One region of the Geobacter psychrophilus genome, then DNA from elsewhere that is predicted to be linked to it. Evidence: riboswitches for the same ligand, from Rfam matches in the RefSeq annotation. Region 1 holds a riboswitch; the other holds the start of a gene.
The links. A riboswitch is a leader RNA that binds a small molecule or an ion and turns the genes downstream of it on or off. The one in region 1 is predicted to bind S-adenosylmethionine.
Positions count from the first base shown of each region.

Region 2: another riboswitch for S-adenosylmethionine. It lies ahead of ACOCF6_RS05040 (trans-sulfuration enzyme family protein); the one in region 1 lies ahead of metX (homoserine O-acetyltransferase MetX).

Region 1 is NZ_JBXDTU010000004.1:1,377,780-1,381,196, forward strand. Features, by position in the region: gene ttcA (tRNA 2-thiocytidine(32) synthetase TtcA) at 1-546, opposite strand, end outside; gene metX (homoserine O-acetyltransferase MetX) at 551-1,654, opposite strand; SAM riboswitch class I at 1,711-1,809, opposite strand; gene ACOCF6_RS08795 (hypothetical protein) at 1,986-2,987, shown strand; gene cobI (precorrin-2 C(20)-methyltransferase) at 3,098-3,417, opposite strand, start outside.
Region 2 is NZ_JBXDTU010000004.1:588,927-592,343, forward strand. Features, by position in the region: gene ACOCF6_RS05035 (response regulator) at 1-1,010, shown strand, start outside; SAM riboswitch class I at 1,153-1,259, shown strand; gene ACOCF6_RS05040 (trans-sulfuration enzyme family protein) at 1,337-2,473, shown strand; gene ACOCF6_RS05045 (trans-sulfuration enzyme family protein) at 2,485-3,417, shown strand, end outside.

The DNA.
Region 1 (3,417 bases):
CGGCCTGATGACGGTTGTTGCTCCATTGTCAGCCAGCATGGATGCCGACATGGCCTTCAATGAACCGACAAAAAACTGGTTGAGCAGCAGGGTTTCAATGAAATCATCGCGGTGATGCCCAAGCGCCAGCTTGTTACAACCCAGTTCCTGCGCCACGGAATACAACGTCCCGCGCTTAAGCCTGGCACAGATGGAACAGTAGGAAGAACCGGGCCGACGCTTGTCCTGAATAATGGCATAGTGCTCGGTCGGCACCATCCTGTGGCTGAATCCGTACTCCCGCAGGAACCCCTCGATGACGTCGGTTCGATACCCGGGATAGCCGGAATCAATATTGATCGCGATCAACTCGAATGAAACCGGTGCCCGTCGACGCAACTCCTCAAGCAACAGCAGCAGCGTGTAGGAATCTTTGCCGCCGGACACTGCGACCGCAACCCGGTCCCCCTCCGTGATCAGGTCAAAGTCGGCAATCGCCCTGCCTACACCGTGCCGCAGTTTTCTGAACAGCGGCAGGCTGCGGATGTCCTCCCATCCCTGAGTCATCGTTTCAGCCTTCAATGCGTGTCAATAACGACATGACCATGGGGGCAAAGGTTTCATGTTCCAACAGAAAGGCATCATGACCGTAGGCCGATTCGATCAGGTGGTACTCAACAACCTTTCCCAATCCTTTCAGGCAGGTCACCATTTCTTCGGTCTGATAGGGGGGATACAGCCAATCCGAGGTGAATGCAAAAAACTGGATCGGGGCCGTTACGGCACTGAATGCCTCCGCCATGGATTCACACCCCCAGGCAACATCATAGAGGTCCAGCGCCTTGGCCAGATACAGGAAGGAGTTGGCGTCAAAGCGGTCAACAAAACTGTAGCCGTTGTAGTTCAGGTAACGCTCGACCTCGAACTGCCCGAAAAAATCGAACTGGCCGTCCTTGGCGGAAAATCGCCGCCCGAACTTGGCATTCATGGACTCGTCGGACAAAAAGGTGATATGGCCGATACCGCGGGCCAGTGCCAGACCGTCCTTGGGGTTGTGTTTATATTCCCCCTTGCGCCAGGTAGGGTCATTGAAGATCGCCCAGCGGGCTACAGCGTTCAAGGCGATCGCCTGTGGAGAGGGTCGCGGCGTAGAGGCCAGCACAACCGCTGAAGCGATCGAGTCGGGATACTGGGTGGCCCACTCCAGGGCCTGCATCCCGCCCATACTGCCACCCATGACACAGAGCAGCTGCCGGATGCCGAGATAGTCTGTCAAAAGTTTCTGAGCCCGCACCATATCCCGCACCGTGACGACCGGGAAGGTCAGGTTATAGCGCTTGCCGGTTTTGGGGTTGATGGAGGCCGGACCGGTGGAGCCGTAACAGGAACCGATCACATTGGGACAGATGACAAAATAGCGCTCCGTATCCAGAAGTTTACCGGGGCCGACGATCGTATCCCACCAGCCCGGCTTGGGATCGTCGGCGCTCAGCTTGCCGGCCAGGTGGGCATTTCCGGTCCAGGCGTGCTCGACCAGAATGGCATTGGAGGCAGCAGCGTTGAGGGTTCCGTATGTTTCATACACAAGGGTGATTGGCGCAAGGATTCGACCGCTATCCAACCGGATACCGGAATCAAAGGTGACGGATTGTTCAGTAACAATGCCAACGGACATCAAAAAACCCCTTCACAACACATGAGAAGGGGCTGAAACGACGGTTCACAGCGCACCTCTCATCTTTGCCTTCCGGCAGGAATTAGCACCTGACGCCTGATTGGCCGGTTGCTGTGGTTTCGCAGGGCCTTTCCCTCCACCACTCTCGATAAGCAGGTTTTGTTGGTCAAGAATACGAAAGAACCCCCCTGTTGTCAATCAAATACACCGCCGCACCATGCCGCTTCGGCCGCTCGCACGTGCCGCCAAATTATCTGGAAAACAGGGCAGGCATCTGCTATAACCATCTTCATTGAAATCCGGTGTATCACGCCGCCTGCAAGGAGATTATATGAAACGATTGTTGCTGGTTTTCACATTGTTTGCCACCGTTATTTCGGGTTGTTCACAGAACCACTTTAACATTCCCACCGAAAACTTCGCTGACAAGGTCCGGGTGCTTGGCATTGCCCCCATTATCGTAGATGCGGACTCAGACATCAAACATCCGGAGAAAGATCAGCTGATTTCACTGCTGGCAGAAATGAACCGCAAATACGAACAGCAGTTTGTACGCAAGCTCAAGGCTACCGGCAATTTTTATACGGTGGCACTGCTGGATGGTGACCCGCAGAGCATCTATGGAAAACTCTCTGCACGACGTGAAAAACGTGATGATGCGTCTGTTCTGTACAACAAATATTTCTGGAAGAACGATGAACTGCGCGACTATCTTCAGAAGAACAACCTGGATGCGGTCATGCTGCTGGTGGTCAGCGGACTGACCAAATCAGACAAAGAAATATCCTACGGCCAGTTTAAATCCCTGACCACTGACTACAACTATCTGATTATGACGGCCCAGATTCTGGATGCCAGTGGATCCATTCTCTGGGAATACCCGAACTTCCGGCAGCGCATCCCGAGTTACGACCCGATGATAAACCTGGAATATCCTGATTTCAATGAGGCAGAGGCCAACATGACAACCAATGCCAATGTCAAATTCAAAACCATTGATGGCATCAGGCGCACTTTGGATCAGAAAAGCAAGGATCTGATGCTGCGTGAAACGCAGGAATCGAATGTTTACAGCAAACAGTTTGATGAGATGGTTTCGTTCCTGAAGTATGACCATGACAAAGAAAAGAAGTCGTCTGTTCCGGTCGTCGAGACATCCCGTCCTCTGGCACCTGCTGCGCAGCCGGTCAAGGCCGTTCCGCCAGCCGTATCACCGCAGGCACCGGCACCAGCTCCGGCAATCGAAGTACCCGCTGTCACACGGGTACCCGTTCTGGAACAACCGGCAGCACCGACCGATGAAATAGTGCCCGCCAAAGGCAGCACACTGTAGCACGTATCCTGCGAAGCAGGGTTAGTGCGGTTGCAGAAGCTGTTCACAATGCGAAAAGGCCCTTTCAGAACAATTCTGAAAGGGCCTTTTACATTACGCCACCGGTCACCTCAACTGCGCCTGACAATCATCAACGACAGGTAATCCGGTGTATGGGCATCCATCTCGTCCAGGCTGGTCAGCACTTTCTGCCGGGCACCGCCGACCCGTTCGACAAACACCGCGCTTCGATCCCGGCCCATCTTCCTGAGAACCGCAAGAATGTCCCCAAAGAGCGGTTTGACCTTCAGCAAAACGACCGTATCGTAGGTTGCCAGCGCCTCGATGACCTTATCCATTCCGGCTGTCGCCGGAATAATGGCGATCCGTTCATCCGCCTCGGCCAAGGATACACAGGCAACGGCAGCGGAGGTATTGATGCTGGAAATAC
Region 2 (3,417 bases), 790 kb from region 1:
CCCGCAGGTTTGGCGGCACCGGACTGGGGCTTTCCATCACCCGCAGACTGGTCGACCTGATGAATGGTGATCTCACCGTCGAAAGTACACCCGGCATTGGCAGCACCTTTCGGGTTTCCATCACCTGCGGTCTGCAACCTGAACTTCATCCGGAGCAGCACATGGCCCGGGAGCTTCTCGGCCGCAAAGCGTTTGTGGTGGATGACAATGCCGTCAACCGTTCCATTCTGGATGGTTTCTGCAGGATGTGGGGCATTGAATGCCGCTCTGCCGCCTGCGGCGTCACGGCATATGATGCCTTGCTGGCGGCCAGCCGGCAGGGGTGGACACCTGACGTGATCCTGATGGATATCCACATGCCAGGTCTGGATGGCTGGGAAACATCTGCCCGCATTCGAGCCATACCGGCCTTATCCGAATGCCGCATCATCGTCATGTCACACACTGCGTCTCCGCAGGATTCGGGACTGCGTCAATCGCTCCGGATCGATGGCTGCCTGTTGAAACCACTTATTCAGGAGGAACTCTACGAAGCCATCCGCCTGGCACTCAATGCCCCTGCAGCGGAGGCAGCCCCGCCAGTGTCACCAGGAGCGGTTGACTTGACGCCGGATCAACGGCTTTCGATCCTGGTTGCGGAGGATGCTCCCATCAACCAGAAACTGATTGAGCGGGTACTCGAAAAACAGGGCCACACGGTTACCATCGCCAATAACGGTGAAGAGGCGTTGCAGCTATGGCGGCACGCTGCCTTTGACCTGATCTTCATGGACATCGAGATGCCGGTTATGGATGGACTCACGGCTACAGCGGCCATCCGTGCCCTCGAACGGGAGCTGGGAGGGCATATCCCGATCGCCGCCATAACCGCCCACGCCCTTCAGGGGGATGAGGCAAAATGTCTGGCGGCCGGCATGGACGACTACATATCGAAACCGTTTAAGAGCCGCGAGGTGCGCGACGTTGTTGCCCGGCTGACCCCCCATGCTGAAAAGCATTCCTCCGGGTAAGGGATAACGGCATGCCACGCAGATTGTTGACTATGTTGCAGCGTGCAGCCAGGCAGACACAAATCTATTATTGACAATATTGGTGTATAACTGATATTCATATTCTCACGGTTTACACACAAAAAAGTAAACATACCTGCACTACTTATCTAGAGCGACCGAGGGACTGGCCCTGTGACGTCGCGGCAACCGGCCTGAAAAGGCAAGGTGCCAATTCCAGCGGGATCATCTGATCCCGGCAGATAAGGAAGGATGGAGCAATCCCCTTCCGACCCCGGATGGGGATTTCCATTTTTATCCTGCGCGACAGGATCAGGAGGTATGACATGCATATTTCAACACTGGCGGTTCAGGTAGGTCTTGAGTGGGATACCCGCACAGGCTCGGTAGCGGTTCCGGTCTACCAGACCGCCACCTTCAGGCACCCCGGCCTGGGACAAAGCACCGGCTTTGATTACAGCCGTTCCGGCAACCCTACCCGACAGACCCTGGAGGACGGCATCGCCCGCCTGGATGGCGCTGCCCGGGGTTTTGCATACTCCTCCGGCATGGCGGCCATCGCCAACCTGCTGCTGCTGTTCAAATCCGGTGACCATCTGATTGTCACCGAAGACCTGTACGGCGGCACCTGTCGCCTGTTCGACAAGATCTTCAGCCAGTATGGCCTGAGCTTCACCTATGTGGATACCAGCGACACCCCGGCTGTCCAGGCCGCCGTCACACCAGCCACCAAAGCCATCTTTGTTGAGACCCTCACCAATCCGCTCTTGAAATTCGCCGACCTGCCCGCCCTGTCAGCTCTCTGTCGCGAGCACGACCTGCTGCTGATTGCCGACAATACCTTTCTGACCCCCTACCTGCTGCGCCCGCTTGACCTGGGTGTCGACATCGCGGTCTACAGCGCCACCAAGTACCTGGCCGGCCACAACGACACCGTCGCCGGCCTGGTGACGGTCAAGGATCCGGGGCTGGCCGATCAGGTCTACTTCCATCAGAACGCCGTCGGAGCGGTGCTGGGGCCGCAGGATGCCTGGCTGACGATCCGCGGCATGAAAACCCTGGGCATCCGCCTCGACCGCCAGCAGGCAAATGCCCTCAAAATCGCCCTGTGGCTGAAAACCCATCCCCTGATAAACAAGGTTTTTTACCCCGGCCTGGAAGAGCACCCGGATCACGAGCTCATCCAGCGCGATGCCAGAGGCTTTGGCGCCATGATTGCCTTTGAGGTAACCAGTCACGCCCTGGTCGAACAGCTGCTGCTGAAGACGCAGCTGATCTCCTTCGCCGAGAGCCTGGGGGGGGTGGAGAGCCTGATCACCTTCCCCGAGCTGCAGACCCATGCCGATATCCCGCCCGAACTGCGCGCCCGGCTCGGCATCAACAACGTGCTGCTGCGCCTGTCGGTCGGCATCGAAGACGCCGATGACCTGATAGAAGATCTGCGCCACGCTCTGGAAGCATAGAAAGGAACATCATGAAACTTGCAACCAAACTGATCCACGGCGGCCCGAACGTCGACCCCCAGACCGGGGCACTGGGCGTACCGATCTACCAGATATCCACCTACCAGCAGACCTCGGTCGATCACTTCCGCAAATACGACTACGCCCGGGGGGACAACCCGACCCGCGAGGCGCTGGAGGACACCATCGCCGTACTGGAAGGGGGCTGCCGCTGCCTGGCCTTTGCCTCGGGCATGGCGGCCATCTCCACCACCCTGATGATCTTCTCCCCCGGCGACCACCTGGTGGTCTGCGACGATGTCTACGGCGGCGCCTACCGGGTGCTCTCCACGATCTTCAGCCGCATGGGGATCAGCTCCACCTTCGTGGACGCCACGAGTCTTCCGGCCATCGAGGCGGCGATCAGGCCGGAGACCAAGGGCATCTATCTGGAAACCCCCTCCAATCCCCTGCTGAAGGTCACCGATCTGCGCGGTGCGGTCGAGATCGCCCGACGGCACGGCATCATCACCCTGGTGGACAACACCTTCATGACCCCCTACCTGCAGCGTCCGCTGGAACTGGGCTGCGATATCGTCCTGCACAGCGGCACCAAGTTCCTCAATGGCCACAGCGATGTCATCTGCGGCTTTGCCGTGGTCAAGGATGCGGAACTGGGCCAGCGCATCCGCTATATCCAGAACGCCTTCGGCACCGGCCTGGGGCCGCAGGATGCCTTCCTGACCCTGCGCGGCGTCAAGACCCTCAAGGTCAGGATGGACCAGAGCCAGCAGAACACCATGAAAATAGCCTCCTGGCTGAAGTCGCACGGGCGGGTCACGGCCGTCCACTACCCCGGCCTGCCGGAGCATCCCGGCTATGCCGTCCATGCGAGTCAGGCCGATGGTCCGGGTGCGGTCTTCTCCTTTGAACTGGACTCGTTCGAGACCACCAAGCGATTGCTG